One region of the Lactobacillus leichmannii genome, then DNA from elsewhere that is predicted to be linked to it. Evidence: predicted binding sites of a transcription regulator. Region 1 holds the regulator's gene; the other holds the start of a gene.
What was found. Region 1 encodes HrcA, which represses chaperone genes, less so after heat shock. Its sites were predicted from a motif close to TTAGCACTCNNNNNNNNNGAGTGCTAA; they were not measured.

Region 1 (7,340 bases):
CGTTCAAGGGGCATATCATCCAGCATTTGATTTTTCAGCTGCCGCTTGGAAACCGTGTCCGTCAGTTCCAGAATTCGGTCGGCAATCGTTGATTTGCCGTGGTCAACGTGGGCCACGATTGAAAAATTGCGGATGTGCTTTTGGTAGTCTTTTAATTTTTCTAAGTCCATATATTTTCTCGCATCCTTACTAAAGTACTAAACAATTATACCCGAAAACAAAGCATTTGTCTTTTCCCAGTCATCAAAAAAGGCAGTCCTTGCAGACTGCCTCTTTAATTTGCTTAAAAATTTAGCTCAGCTTCTCCTTCAAGCGTTCAAAGAAGCCTTTTTCCTGCGGGGCAATGGAGCCACCGCTGGCCTTGACGAATTCCAGCAGGGCCTTGCGCTGAGCCTCATTGATGGACTTCGGAATCACGACCTCAACCGTGGTTACCTGGTCACCAGTGCTGCCGCCGCTCAGGCTTGGAACACCCTTTCCCTTTAAAGTAAACTTCTGGTTTGGCTGGGTGCCGGCCGGAATTTTCAGTTTCGTGTCGCCGTAAACTGTCTTGACGTTGATCTCGTCACCCAAGGTTGCCTGGGCAAAGGAAATCGGCACGGTCGTGTAGATGGTCTGGCCACGTCTGGTGAAGTCCTTGCTTGGCCGCACCCGGAAGACGATGTACAGGTCCCCGTATGGGCCACCGTTCTTGCCGGCTTCGCCTTGGCCGGCCAGGCGGATCTGCTGGCCGTTGTCGATGCCGGCTGGCACCTTAACCTGCAGGGTCTGCTTCTGGGTCTTGACCCCCTTGCCGTGGCAATTCTGGCATGGATGCTGGATGATGACCCCGCTGCCCCCGCACTTGTCACAGGTCGTCTGCCGCTGGATTATGCCCAAAACGCTTCTTTGCGTAATGGTCATCATGCCGCTGCCCCCGCACTTGTCGCAGGTGATCGGGTGGGTACCCTTTTCAGCCCCGGAACCCTTGCAGACTTCACAGGTGGTTGACCGGCTGTAGCTGATTTCAGTGGTCTTGCCCTTGATGGCATCCATAAAGTCGATCGTCATGGTGTAGTCCAGGTCAGCCCCCCGCTGCGGAGCGGTCGGGTCTACCTGCTGGCGGGCACCGCCGCCAAAGAAGCTGCTAAAAATGTCACCAAAGTCACCAAAATCAGCTCCGCCAAAGCCCTGGCCCCCATACTGGCCGCCAAAGCCGCCCTGGCCGTTCATGCCAGCCTGACCAAATTGGTCATACTGCTGCCGCTTCTGCGGGTCATGCAGCACTTCGTAAGCTTCGTTGACTTCCTTGTACTTTTCTTCTGCCCCTGCTTCGTGGTTTAAGTCCGGGTGATACTTCTTGGCCAACTTCCGGTAGGCCTTGCTGATTTCTGCGTCACTGGCATCCCGGCTCACGCCTAAGACGTCATAATAGTCACGGTTTGCTGCCATTTGTTTATTATTGCTCCTTTTACTAACAAAGGAGAAGAACTACATCAAGCAGTTCTTCTCCTTTTGTTTGATTATAGTCGCTTTACTTGTCTGGGTCTACCTTGGTGAAGTCGCCGTCAACCGTGTCGCCGTTTGCGCCATTTGAACCATCGTCAGTTGGGCCTGCTTGACCGCCTTGACCTTGCTGGTTTTGGGCGTTTTGCTGGTAGAGCTTGACAGCCAGGTCTTGGGCAACCTTGCTCAAAGCGTCCTTCTTTTCCTTCATTTCGTCCAGGTTGTTGTCCTTTTGGGCCTTCTTCAGGTCTTCCAGGGCATCCTTAACTGGTTGAATGTCGCTGTCTGCGAGTTTGCCGTCAACTTCCTTCAAAGTCTTTTCGGTTTGGAAGATCAAGCCGTCAACTTCGTTTCTAAGGTCAACTTCTTCCTTCTTCTTGGCGTCTTCTTCAGCGTGTTCTTCAGCTTCCTTCTTCATTCTTTCGATTTCTTCGTCTGACAGGCCGGAAGCTGATTGGATGGTGATCTTTTGTTCCTTGCCAGTCCCCAGGTCCTTGGCTGAAACGTTAACGATACCGTTCTTGTCGATGTCGAAGGTAACTTGGATTTGTGGCACGCCACGTGGAGCAGCTGGAATGTCAGTCAGTTCGAAGCGACCCAAAGTCTTGTTGTCAGCTGCCATTGGCCGTTCACCTTGCAAAACGTGGATGTCAACAGCTGGTTGGTTGTCAACGGCAGTTGAGAAGATTTGGCTCTTGGAAGTTGGGATGGTGGTGTTTCTGTCGATCAGCTTGGTGAAGACCCCGCCCTTGGTTTCGATACCCAGGGAAAGCGGAGTAACGTCAAGCAAAACGATGTCCTTAACGTCACCGGAGATAACCCCACCTTGGATTGCGGCACCCAAAGCAACGGCTTCGTCTGGGTTGATTGAGTGGTCTGGTTCCTTGCCGGCCCATTGCTTTACAGCTTCTTGAACAGCTGGAATCCGAGTTGAACCACCGTTCAAGATAACCTTGTCGATGTCGCCAACTGACAGGCCAGCGTCACGCAGGGCGTTGTCAAATGGAATCTTGGTTCTTTGCACTAAGTCATCAGTCAGTTCGTTGAACTTAGCCCGAGTAAGATCTGCTTCCAAGTGCAGAGGACCTGCTTCACCAGCGGAGATGAAAGGAAGGGAGATGTGGGTTGAAGATACGCCTGACAAGTCCTTCTTGGCCTTTTCAGCCGCGTCCTTCAAACGTTGCATTGCCATCTTGTCCTTGGACAAGTCAATGCCGTTTTCTTGCTTGAAGCCGTCAACCAGCCAGTCGATGATCTTGTTATCAAAGTCGTCCCCACCCAAGTGAGTGTCACCGTTGGTTGACAGAACTTGGAAGACACCGTCACCTAATTGCAGGACGGAAACGTCGAAAGTACCACCACCAAGGTCGTAAACCAGAACAGTTTCGTCGTCTTCATCCTTGTCCAAGCCGTAGGCCAGGGCTGAAGCAGTTGGTTCGTTGATGATCCGTTGCACGTTCAAGCCCGCGATCTTGCCGGCGTCCTTGGTTGCTTGCCGTTGCGCGTCGTTGAAGTAGGCTGGAACAGTGATAACCGCGTCAGTAACTGGTTCACCAAGGTAGTCTTCTGAGAACTTCTTGATGTATTGCAGGATCATGGCTGAAATTTCCTGCGGGGTGTAAGCCTTGTCGCCAACCTTAACCTTGTAGTCACTTTCGCCCATATGCCGCTTGATGGAAACGATGGTGTTCGGGTTGGTGATGGCTTGCCGCTTGGCAACTTCACCGACTTGAATTTCGCCGTCCTTGAAGGCAACTACTGAGGGGGTAGTTCTAGCGCCTTCCGGGTTGGTAATAATCTTTGGTTCCTTGCCTTCCAAAACCGCAACTGCTGAGTTGGTGGTACCTAAGTCAATCCCAATAACTTTAGACATTATCTTTTTATCTCCTTTTATTTATTTTTGCTTGTTTATTGCTTTGTTAAAAAATTGCCTTACTGGGCAACGACAACCATGGCTGGCCGCAGGACACGATCCTTGTAGACGTAACCCTTTTGCAGGACCTGAACGACATAGCCTTTTTGCTCATCATTTTCAGCTGGTACGCTTTGGACCGCCTGGTGCAATGTCGGATCAAACTTTTCGCCGTCAGCCTTGATTTCTTCAATGCCGTTGTCCTTCAAGGCTCTGACCAGGCCTTCCAGGGTCATTTCGATCCCCTTCTTCAGCTGTCTGGAAGCCTCGTCGTCGGCCTTGACCTGCAGAGCCCTTTCCAAGTTGTCCACGCTGGACAGGATATCCTTGCCCAGACGCTGGGACTCGTACTTGACCAGGTTGGCTCTTTCCTTGCTGTAGCGGCGCTGGGCGTTTTGAATCTCAGCTTGGCTGCGCAAGTACTTGTCTTCCAGATCCTTGTTCTTCTGGGTCAAAGCGGCAACTTCAGCCTTGAGCTGATCCAGTTCTACATCAGCTGGCTTGGCCGCTTCTTCTTTGTCATCTTTTACCTTTTTGTCATCTTTTACGCCGGCCTTGTCAGCTTCAGCTGCCTTGGCTTGCTTTTCCTGGTCTTCTTGCGGCAAATCTTTCTCACTTGGAAATTCTTCTTTGCTCACGACAAACCTCCTTATTTAAATCTGCCATAGTAATCTAACAACTTGCGGGCCAGTTCCTGGCGGAAGTATTCCATCAAGCCGATCATTTCCGAGTAAGGCATATGTCTCGGCCCCAGCAGGGCGATCGTCCCCCGCCCGTAGCGGCCAACACTGTATTCAGCCATTACCAGGCTGAAATCCTTCAGCAAGTCGTTCTCTAGTTCCGCTCCTAAGCGGACATAAACTGGGTAATGGCTGGGACTGTCGCTCAGATCGATCAGTTCTCCAGCCAGAGAGCTGGAATTGATCAGTTCATATAGCGACTTGATGGCTTTTAAATCGCTGTTTTCAGTATTGTTGAGCAGGTTCAGCTGACCGTCAACATACATCTGCTCGCTTGCCGCGTCCTTAATGACGGCTTCAAGCAATTCCAGAAATTCCGGGGCATTCTTGCCCACGATCTGGCTGCTGGACAGCTGCTCAAAGGTCTGCTTGTTGATTTCGCTTAAATTCTTGCCAACCAGCTGGTCATTGATCAAGCGGACCGCCCGTTCAACTTCGTCCCCTGAGATGTGCCGCGGCAAGGTGTAGAGCTGGTTCTTGACGCTGCCATCGCTGGTTACCAGAATAGCCATGACCTGCCGGGGAGCCAGGGGCACGATTCTGAAGCCAGTGATGCTGACATTCTTGGCTTCCGGCCCTTCTGCAAAGGCCGTGTAGTCAGTCAAGTCTGACAGGATCTTGGCGGCTTCTTTGACGATTTCGTCCACTTGGTTGAACGGCTGATCAAACTGGTAGCCAATTTGATTGTACATTTCTTCCGGCAGCTGCAGCGGCTGCACCAAATTGTCCAGGTAATAGCGATAGCCCTCAGTCGATGGCACCCGGCCACTGGAGGAGTGAGTCTTTTCAATCAAGCCATGCTCTTCCAGAACCGCCATCTCGTTGCGGATTGTCGCGCTGGACACTTTAATCGACAATTGATTCATGACTGTCTTTGAGCCAACCGGCTCATGCGTCTTGGTAAAATCTTGAATAATTGTCTTTAGAATAAGTTCTTGACGTTCGGTCAACATAACATCGCCCTCACTTTTAGCACTTACAACTTTCATGTGCTAACATGGCATAGATTAACAAGAAATTAGCAGTTAGTCAAGGAGAATGCTAAAAAATCCCGCAAAAAAACGGTCTTGCTTAAAAGACCGTTCTTATTACTGCTCAATCAGTGAACTAAAATAGTTTTCACTAGCGACTTGGTCCAGCTTCAGCTGCTCGCTTAAAGCCGCCATGTCGGCAAACTTTTCTTCCCCGCGCAAGTATTTGTACCAGGCGATGGTGATTTGCTGGCCGTAAATGTCCTGGTCAAAATCAAAGATGTTGGATTCGATGTAAATCTTCTTCTCATCATTGAAAGTGACATTGTAGCCGACACTGGTCATTGACTGATACCATCTGTCCCCTACTTGGGTCATGGTCGCGTAGACTCCGATTTTCGGCAAAACTTTTGGCCAGTCCAGCTCTAAATTCGCGGTTGGGAAGCCCAGCTTGTGGCCGTTTCTGAAGCCGTGGACGACCTTGCCACTGGTCAAATACGGGTGGCCCAGAAGTTCTGTGGCCAAGCGGAGATTGCCGCTTTTAACAGCCTGGCGGATTTCAGTTGAACCGATTTTTTTCCCGGCAAAGATCTGCTTTGGAACCACCTTGATGTCAAAGCGACTCTTGGCAAAGACCGGCAGATTTTCCATATTGGCCACGTCCTTTGGGCCGTAGCTGTAGTCAAAGCCGGCTACCACCGTGTCTGCTTTCAGGCCCATGATGATCTCATCAACGAATGCCTGGGGAGCCAGGTGGCTGAACTCCGGCGTAAACTTGAGAATCACCAGGTAGTCGACCCCGATCTTGGACATTTCGTAGGCCTTTTCCTCCGGTGTGTTCAAGTACTCAAAGTCCTTAACTCCGGCATAGACCTCCTTGGGGTGGCGGTCAAAGGTCAGCACCATCAATGGTAGATCCTTCTCCACTGCAATTATCCTGGCTTCCTTGATCAACTTCTGGTGGCCGATATGAACTCCATCAAAAAAGCCCAGGGCCAGCACAACCTTGCCGGCCGTCAGCTCTTTCTTGAACGGATAGCTTAGATTTATCACTTTCAAACTTAATCCCTCAATTACTCATTACTTAAAAGCATTAAGTCCGGACAGTAGAGACCTTGTCCCTTGGCCCGGTAAATCGCTTTAACTGTTTTATTATACCGCAAAGCGACCTTGTCTGCATCAAGAGGGAGTTTGATCCAGGCCCCGTTTTTAACCTGCTGCCATAAGGCGGCATCTAAATCAACTTGCTGGTAGTCAGCGAAAAAGCTGTCGATTGGCTGAATATAATCTTCAGCGTGGTTCAAATTATCCGCCAGTTCTTCCAAAGTAACCGCGTCTTGGAGCTTGTAACCAGAACTGGCCGTCCGCCGCAGTTTGGTCATCACTGCCGGCAGGCCCAGTTCTTCGCCTAAGTCGTTAACCAGGCTGCGGACATAGGTCCCCTTAGAGCATTCAACTTCATAAGTAAAAGTCTGCCGGCCCTTCTCTGGGTCGAACTGACTTGGCTCCGTCAAGTCGTAGCGGAAAACCTGGACAGTCCGCTTGGGCCGCTCAACTGGGATCCCTTCTCTGGCGTATTCGTAGAGCCGCTTGCCATTTACCCTGACGGCAGAATAAATCGGCGGCTGCTGGACGATTTCCCCGGTAAACTTTTCCATTGCTGCTTTGATGGCCTGGTCACTGACTGGCTGAGACAAGGCTCTTTCCGCCAAAATCTTCCCCTCCAGGTCATAAGAGTCCGTGGCCAGGCCCAGCATCCCTTCACCAACATAAGCCTTTGGCCGCTCATGCATCAGCTCGATCAGTTTGGTTGCCTGACCCAAAGCAATTGGCAAAACTCCGGTGACTTCCGGGTCCAGGGTTCCGGCATGGCCGATCTTTTTTTGCTTTAAGAGTCGGCGCAGCTTATAAACCACATCCCCGCTAGTCATCCCTGCTGCCTTGTCGATTACGATAATTCCATTGAACATCTTTTTCTCCTCTTCTATAAACGCAAAAAAGCGCCCGAAGGCGCTTTTTACTAGTTTTGGCGATCTTGTTCCTGCTTCTTCAAGTCAGCAAGCAAACGGTCGATCTTGCTGCCGTAGATCACGGACTGGTCCCGCTTGAAAATCAGTTCTGGAACCTTGTACATGGTCAAGCTCTGGCCGAGCAAGTGTCGCATGGTTCCCTTAGCCTTTTCCAAGCCGGCTTCCGCTTCCTTTTGCGCCTGTTCATCTTCAGTCAGCAAAC
Region 2 (7,340 bases), on a different contig from region 1:
GCGGCCAAGGCAGCCTCCATGGCGACCGGCCTGCCTTTAATTGGGGTGGACCATATCATGGGCCACATTTCAGCTGCCCAGCTGGTTGAACCGGTTGAGTATCCGGCCTTGGCCCTGCAGGTTTCCGGCGGCCACACCGAAATTGTTTTGCTGAAAGACCCGACCCACTTTGAAATCGTGGGCGACACCCGCGATGACGCGGCCGGAGAAGCTTACGACAAGATTGGCCGGGTCCTGGGGGTCAACTACCCGGCCGGCAAGACGATCGACCAGTGGGCCCACCAGGGTAAGGATACTTTCGGCTTCCCTAGAGCTATGATCGATGAAGATAATTACGACTTCTCCTTCTCAGGCCTCAAGAGTGCCTTTATCAACACCTGCCACCATGCTGACCAATTGGGGCAGGAATTAGACAAGTATGACCTGGCGGCCAGCTTCCAGGCGGCCGTGGTGGACGTTTTGGCTGAAAAGACCATGCGGGCCATCCGGCAGTACCAGCCCAAGACCTTCATCATGGGGGGCGGGGTTGCCGCCAACCAGGGCTTAAGAGAGCGGATGAACAAGGAGATCGCTGCTTTGGAAAAGGCACCGAAGGTTATCCTGCCGCCGCTTAAGCTCTGCGGGGACAACGCGGCCATGATCGGGGCTGCCGCTTACAACCAGTACCTGGCCGGTAATTTTGCCGACTTGACCTTGGACGCGGACCCGTCAATGGAACTGCCTTACGCTGAGGATTACAAGTAAAAAGCAAGACGAAAATGCAACAAAAAAGCAAGTCCAGTACTGGACTTGCTTTTCCTTTGCCTAAAATTAAAATTCTTCCAAGGCCAAGGAGGCATCTTCCCAAGCCTGGCTAACTTGGCTGATCTTTTCCTGGACAGCGGTCAATTCTTCCTAGAGAGGCCCCAGCTTGCTGAAGTCGGCGGCGATTGCCGGGTCAGCCATTGCTTCCTGGATCTCTTCTTCTTTTGCTTCCAGCTCTTCCAGGTCCTTTTCTGCCTGGGCGACCTGCCGCTCCAGTTTCCGCTTTTCCGAGTCCCGCTTTTTCTGCTCCTGGTAGGAGAACTTGCTTTCGCTGACTGACTTGACGACTGGCGCTTCCTGCGCGGCTGTTTCTTGAGCAGCGGCTTCTTCCTTGGCCTTTTCGTTCAAGTAGTAAGTGTAGTTGCCTTCATAGATTTTGGCCTGGCCGTCTTTAGCGACGACGATCTTGTTGGCCAGTTTGTTGATGAAGTAGCGGTCGTGGGAAACGAAGAGGAGGGTGCCGTCGTAATCGGCCAAAGCTTTTTCCAAAACTTCCTTGGCGTCCAGGTCCAAGTGGTTGGTCGGTTCGTCCATCAAAAGGAAGTTGTTGTGTTCCATGGACAAGACGGTCAGGGTCAAGCGGGCTCTTTGCCCCCCGGACAGCTGGCTGACCTGCTTGTCAATGTCCTTGGCCGTGAACAAAAAGCTGGCTAGGATGGACCGGATGTCCTTTTCGTTCATGTCCTTGTGCCGGTCCCAGATGGTATCGATCACGGTCTTAGAATAGTCTAATCCCTGCAGTTCCTGGTCATAGTAGCCGATATCCAGGCTGGCCCCGTACTTGATGGCCCCGCTCTTAACCGGCAGTTGTTTCATGACGGTCTTTAAAAGGGTGGACTTGCCGATCCCGTTTTGGCCAATGATGGCCACCCGGTCACCCTTATTGATCTGGAAGGAGATGTCCTTAAGCATGGTCTTGTCTGGATAGCCAACGGCCAGGTCCTTCAAGATCAAGACTTCCTTGCCTGACGGCCGGGCGCTGTCAAACTTGATCCGGACTTTTGACTTGTGCTTTGGCGGGTCGACCAGTTCCATCTTCTCCAGGGCCTTGCGCCGGCTTTGGGCCTGCTTGGTGGTGGAGGCGCGGACGATGTTCTTTTGGATGAACTCTTCTTCTCGCTTGATCTCTTCCTGCTGCTTTTCATAAGCGGCTTCTTGCTGCTGGTCGCGCAGTTCTCTTTGCGCCAGGTACTGGCTGTAGTTGCCCTTAAAGACAGTCAGTTCCCCATGCTGGAGTTCAAAAATCTGCGTAGCCAGGTGGTCTAAGAAGTACTGGTCGTGGGAAACCGTCAGGATGGCGCCAGGGTAGTTCTTAAGAAAGGCTTCCAGCCAGTCCAAAGTATCCAGGTCCAGGTAGTTGGTCGGTTCGTCCAAAAGCAGGAGCGGGGGCTTCTTTAAAAGGAGCTTGACGAAGCTGAGCCGGGTCTTTTCCCCGCCGGACAGGCTGGCAATCTGCTTGTTCCAGGTCGCTTCCGGGAAGTTGAAGCCGTTGAGCATGCTCTTGATTTCGGCCTGGTAGGTATAGCCGCCGGCTTGTTCAAAATTATACTGGGCCTGGTCCAGGCGGCGCAGAAGCTCTTCGTCTTCCGGATGGTCGGCGATGGCGTACTGCAGCTTTTCCAGCTGCTGGCCCTGGTCGATCAAGGGCTGGAAGACCGTCAGCATCTCTTCCCAGATCGACTTCTCTTCGTCAAAGTCGTGCTCCTGGGCGATGTAGCCAAGCTCGATCCCCTTGTTGACGGTAAATTCCCCCTGGCTGGCTTCCTGGCGGCCGGTCATGATCTTTAAAAGGGTCGTTTTCCCGGCCCCATTTGGCCCGACCAGGCCGATCCGGGCATTGTTCTCAATTGAAAAGTTTACCTTGCTGAATATAGGAGCAGCTCCGAAGCGTTGCTCCAAATTGTGTCCTTGTGCTATTATCATATTTTTTCACCTTGAAACATTGTACCATGCAAAAGGCTTGCCTGCCGCCAGCCAGGCTGATTTTCCCTTTCTTTTCCGCTTCTTTTTTCCCTCCTTTTATTTTTTCTTTTTCTTTAAAGAAAATGCCGGAAGCGCTGATCTCTTAATCAATTTGTGAAAAAGTTCAATAAAAAGGATTATACGGCAAATATTGTGAAAATACGACTTGCCAAGGACTGGTAAAAATGGGTATCATAGTAGAAGATTGATTAGAGATTCACATTCACAAAATAAAAACTGGAGGCATCTTTTTATGAACAACAAATTTAGAATTCCCAAGGCTACTGCCAAAAGATTGCCGCTATATTACCGCTACTTGCTGCTTTTGAATGATGAAGGCAAAGACAAGGTTTCTTCAACTGAACTGGCGGAAGCCGTTCAAGTCGACAGCGCTTCAATCCGCCGGGACTTTTCTTACTTCGGTGCCCTGGGCAAGCGGGGCTACGGCTACGACGTCAAGAACCTGCTCAGCTTCTTTAAGAAGATCCTCAACCAGGACACTTTGACCAATGTTGCCCTGGTCGGGGTCGGCAACCTGGGTCATGCCCTTTTGAACTACAACTTCAAGCGCAGCAATAATATCAGAATTTCCTGCGCCTTCGACATCAACCCGGAAATCACCGGCAAGATCACCCAGGGGGTCCCGGTTTACTCAATGGATGAAATGAAGCAGCAGATCGCTGACCAGCAGATCCGGATCGCTATCTTGACCGTTCCCCAGGCGACGGCCCAGAAGACGGCTGATGAAATGATCGAAGCCGGGATCAAGGGGATCATGAACTTTACCCCGATCCGCCTGTCCGCCCCAAACGGGGTCCGGATCCAAAACGTCGACCTGGCTACCGAATTGCAGACCTTGATCTACTTCCTTGACTCTGACGAAATGATCAAAAAGCAGCTGGAAGAGCGGAAAAAGGCCATGAACAACACGAATAAATAAGGAAAACAGCACTTTTTAGCACTCTCGGCTAAAAAGTGCTATTTTTCTCTTGCCTTTTTGGAAAAAAGGTATTATTATCATAGTTGTAAGTTAGCACTTGATCAAGATGAGTGCTAAAGAATTTCTAAAGACAATTAATTTTAGGAGGGAATAACGTGTTACAGCCAATTGGAGATCGCGTGATCGTTGAAGTTAAAGAAGTTGAAGAACAAACTGTTGGTGGTATCGTACTTGCTTCCAACGCTAAGGAAAAGCCAACCCAAGGCAAGGTTGTTGCCGTAGGCGGCGGCCTGTACGCGGAAGATGGTAGCAAGCTTCCTATGACCGTCCAAGAGGGCGATGAAGTTTTATACGATAAGTATTCTGGCACCAAAGTCAAGTACGAAGGCAAGGAATACTTAGTCCTTCATGAAAAAGACATTTTGGCAATTATTAAGTAATTTAAGGAGGGTGAATTAAAAAATGGCAAAAGACATCAAGTTTTCAGAAGAAGCAAGACGTTCACTTTTAAACGGGGTTAACAAGCTGGCCAACACGGTCAAGACGACCTTGGGGCCTAAGGGCAGAAACGTAGTTTTGGAACAAAGCTACGGCGCCCCAACGATTACCAACGACGGCGTGACTATCGCCAAGGCAATTGAACTGGAAGACCACTACGAAAACATGGGGGCCAAGCTGGTTGCTGAAGCTGCTTCAAAGACCAACGACATCGCTGGTGATGGTACGACCACGGCCACTGTTTTGACCCAAGCCATCGTGCAAGAAGGGATGAAGAACGTGGTTGCCGGGGCTAACCCAGTTGGCATTCGCCGCGGGATTGAAAAGGCCACCCAAGCAGCCGTTGACCAATTGCACAAGAACAGCCACGAAGTTTCCAGCCGGGACCAAATTGCCCAAGTTGCTTCAATCTCAAGTGCTTCAAAGGAAATCGGCGACTTGATCGCTGAAGCCATGGAAAAGGTCGGCAAAGACGGTGTTATCACCATTGAAGACTCCCGCGGGATCGAAACTGAACTGAGCGTGGTTGAAGGGATGCAATTCGACCGCGGCTACCTGTCCCAATACATGGTAACGGACAACGACAAGATGGAAGCTGACTTGGAAAACCCATACATCTTGATCACTGACAAGAAGATTTCCAACATCCAGGACATTTTGCCAATGTTGCAGGAAATCGTGAAAGAAGGCCGCTCACTCCTAATCATCGCTGATGACGTGACTGGCGAAGCTTTGCCAACTCTTGTTTTGAACAAGATCCGCGGTACCTTCAACGTTGTTGCTGTTAAGGCTCCTGGCTTTGGTGACCGCCGCAAGGAACAACTGGCTGACATCGCTGCTTTGACTGGCGGTACGGTAATCTCTGAAGACCTGGGCCTGGAACTCAAGGACACCCAGCTCAGCCAATTGGGTCAAGCCCGCCGGGTAACTATCACCAAGGACTCAACTACTATCGTTGACGGCTCTGGCGCTAAGGAAGCCATCCAAGAACGGGTTGACACCATCAGAAAGCAAATCGAAGACACTTCTTCTGACTTCGACAAGAAGAAGCTGCAAGAACGTCTGGCCAAGCTGACTGGCGGCGTAGCCGTAATCCACGTCGGTGCTGCTACTGAAACTGAACTCAAGGAACGCCGCTACCGGGTAGAAGACGCCTTGAACGCTACCCGTGCTGCTGTTGAAGAAGGCTACGTAGCTGGTGGTGGTACTGCTTTGGTTAACGTTGAAGAAGCTGTTAAGGCAATCAAGGGTGACACTGCTGACGAACAAACCGGGATCAACATCGTGGCCCGTGCCTTGACTGCCCCAGTTCGCCAAATCGCTGAAAACGCCGGCCAAGAAGGCTCAGTCGTTGTTGACCACCTGCGCAAGGTTGACCCGGAAGTCGGCTACAACGCTGCTGAAGACAAGTATGTCAACATGATTGACGAAGGGATCATCGACCCAACCAAGGTGACCCGGTCAGCCCTGCAAAATGCCGCTTCAATCGCCGGCCTCTTGCTGACCACTGAAGCAGTTGTGGCAGAAATTCCGGAAGACAAGCCAGAAGCTGCTCCAGCTCAACCAGGCATGATGTAAAATACTGAAAATTAACACACACAAGAATTACTGTAAGAAGGGTCCAGCTTTGGCTGGGCTCTTTTTGCGTGCAGACAAGGCAAGTAGGCCGGCGAAATGCTGTATAATTGAAAGCATACGATAAGCGAGGGAGTTTTTATGCCAAGAAAAGCCACGACTCCAATGATGGAGCAATATTACCAGATTAAAGACCAGTACCCGGATGCCTTTCTCTTCTACCGGGTGGGAGATTTTTACGAACTCTATGAAGACGATGCCATCAAGGGATCACAGATTTTAGAGTTGACCCTGACTCACCGGTCAAATAAGTCGGAAAACCCGATTCCCATGGCCGGGGTGCCCCACATGGCGGTTGATTCTTATGTCAACACTTTAGTGGAAAAAGGCTACAAGGTGGCCATCTGCGAGCAATTGGAAGACCCGAAGAAGGCCAAGGGGATGGTCAAGCGGGGGATCATCCAGCTGGTTACTCCCGGCACCAAGATGGCCCAGGGGCCAGACGACAGCCAGGAAAGCAACTACCTGACCAGCGTGGTTGAAAAGGCCGGCGGCTATGGTCTGGCTTACAGCGACCTGTCGACCGGGGAGATTTTTGCCACCCACGTCAAGCACTACGCCGAGGTGGTCAACGAGCTCCTGTCTTTGAGAACCCGGGAAGTCGTTTTTGCTGGCAACCTTAGCGCCAGCGACCGGGACAGACTGCAAAAGGCCAACATCACCGTGTCTGAACCGGCAGAACTGGAAGGCGAGCATGCGGAAATTTCCTATGTCCAGCAGAAACTGACTGACTCTATGGAAAAAGCCGCCGTCCGCCAGCTGGTCGTTTACCTTTTGGCCACGCAGAAGCGGAGCCTAGCTCACCTGCAAGTGGCGGAAAGCTTTGAAATCGGCCAGTATTTACAGATGGCCAACACTGTCCAGCGGAATCTGGAACTGACCCAGTCAGCCACGACTGGCAGGAAGCAGGGCTCTTTATTCTGGGTTTTGGACAAGACCACCACGGCTATGGGGGGCCGGCTTTTAAAGCAGTGGCTGAGCCGGCCGCTCTTGTCTTTAGACCGGATTAAGCAGCGCCAGCAGATGGTGCAAGCCCTGTTGGACGACTACTTTACCAGGGAAAATATCGTTGACTCCTTGAAGGGAGTCTATGACCTGGAACGGTTGAGTGGCCGGGTGGCTTTTGGCAATGTCAACCCCCGTGAGCTCTTGCAACTGGCGAAAAGCCTAGAGGCGACCAAGCTGATCATCCAGGCCCTGGCCGAATCGGGCAATCCAGACCTGGAAAAATACGGGCAGGGGATCGACCCGCAAAGTGAACTTGCTGAGAGCATCACTAACTGCTTAGTTGACCAGCCGCCGATTTCGGCTAAAGAAGGCGGCATTATCCGGGCCGGGGTCAGCGAGGACCTGGACAAGTACAGAGAAGCCATGAATGGCGGGAAAAAGTGGCTGGCCCAGATGGAAATGGAAGAGCGGCAGAGAACCGGGATCGACAATCTGAAGATCGGCTACAACCGGGTCTTTGGCTACTTCATCCAAGTCAGCAAGGGGAATGTCG

Region 2: groES (co-chaperone GroES) is a predicted target of HrcA. The motif match lies at 3,797-3,823, and genes of this name have one in related genera.

Annotation. Positions count from the first base shown of each region.
Region 1 is NZ_QOCY01000042.1:119,925-127,264, reverse strand. Features, by position in the region: gene lepA (translation elongation factor 4) at 1-170, opposite strand, end outside; gene dnaJ (molecular chaperone DnaJ) at 292-1,431, opposite strand; gene dnaK (molecular chaperone DnaK) at 1,514-3,358, opposite strand; gene grpE (nucleotide exchange factor GrpE) at 3,418-4,035, opposite strand; gene hrcA (heat-inducible transcriptional repressor HrcA) at 4,047-5,090, opposite strand; gene ribF (riboflavin biosynthesis protein RibF) at 5,226-6,167, opposite strand; gene truB (tRNA pseudouridine(55) synthase TruB) at 6,182-7,078, opposite strand; gene DS743_RS04935 (ribosome-binding factor A) at 7,129-7,340, opposite strand, start outside.
Region 2 is NZ_QOCY01000022.1:23,920-31,259, forward strand. Features, by position in the region: gene tsaD (tRNA (adenosine(37)-N6)-threonylcarbamoyltransferase complex transferase subunit TsaD) at 1-744, shown strand, start outside; partial or broken gene DS743_RS02315 (ABC-F family ATP-binding cassette domain-containing protein) at 811-2,727, opposite strand; gene DS743_RS02320 (redox-sensing transcriptional repressor Rex) at 3,020-3,706, shown strand; gene groES (co-chaperone GroES) at 3,862-4,146, shown strand; gene groL (chaperonin GroEL) at 4,169-5,782, shown strand; gene mutS (DNA mismatch repair protein MutS) at 5,921-7,340, shown strand, end outside.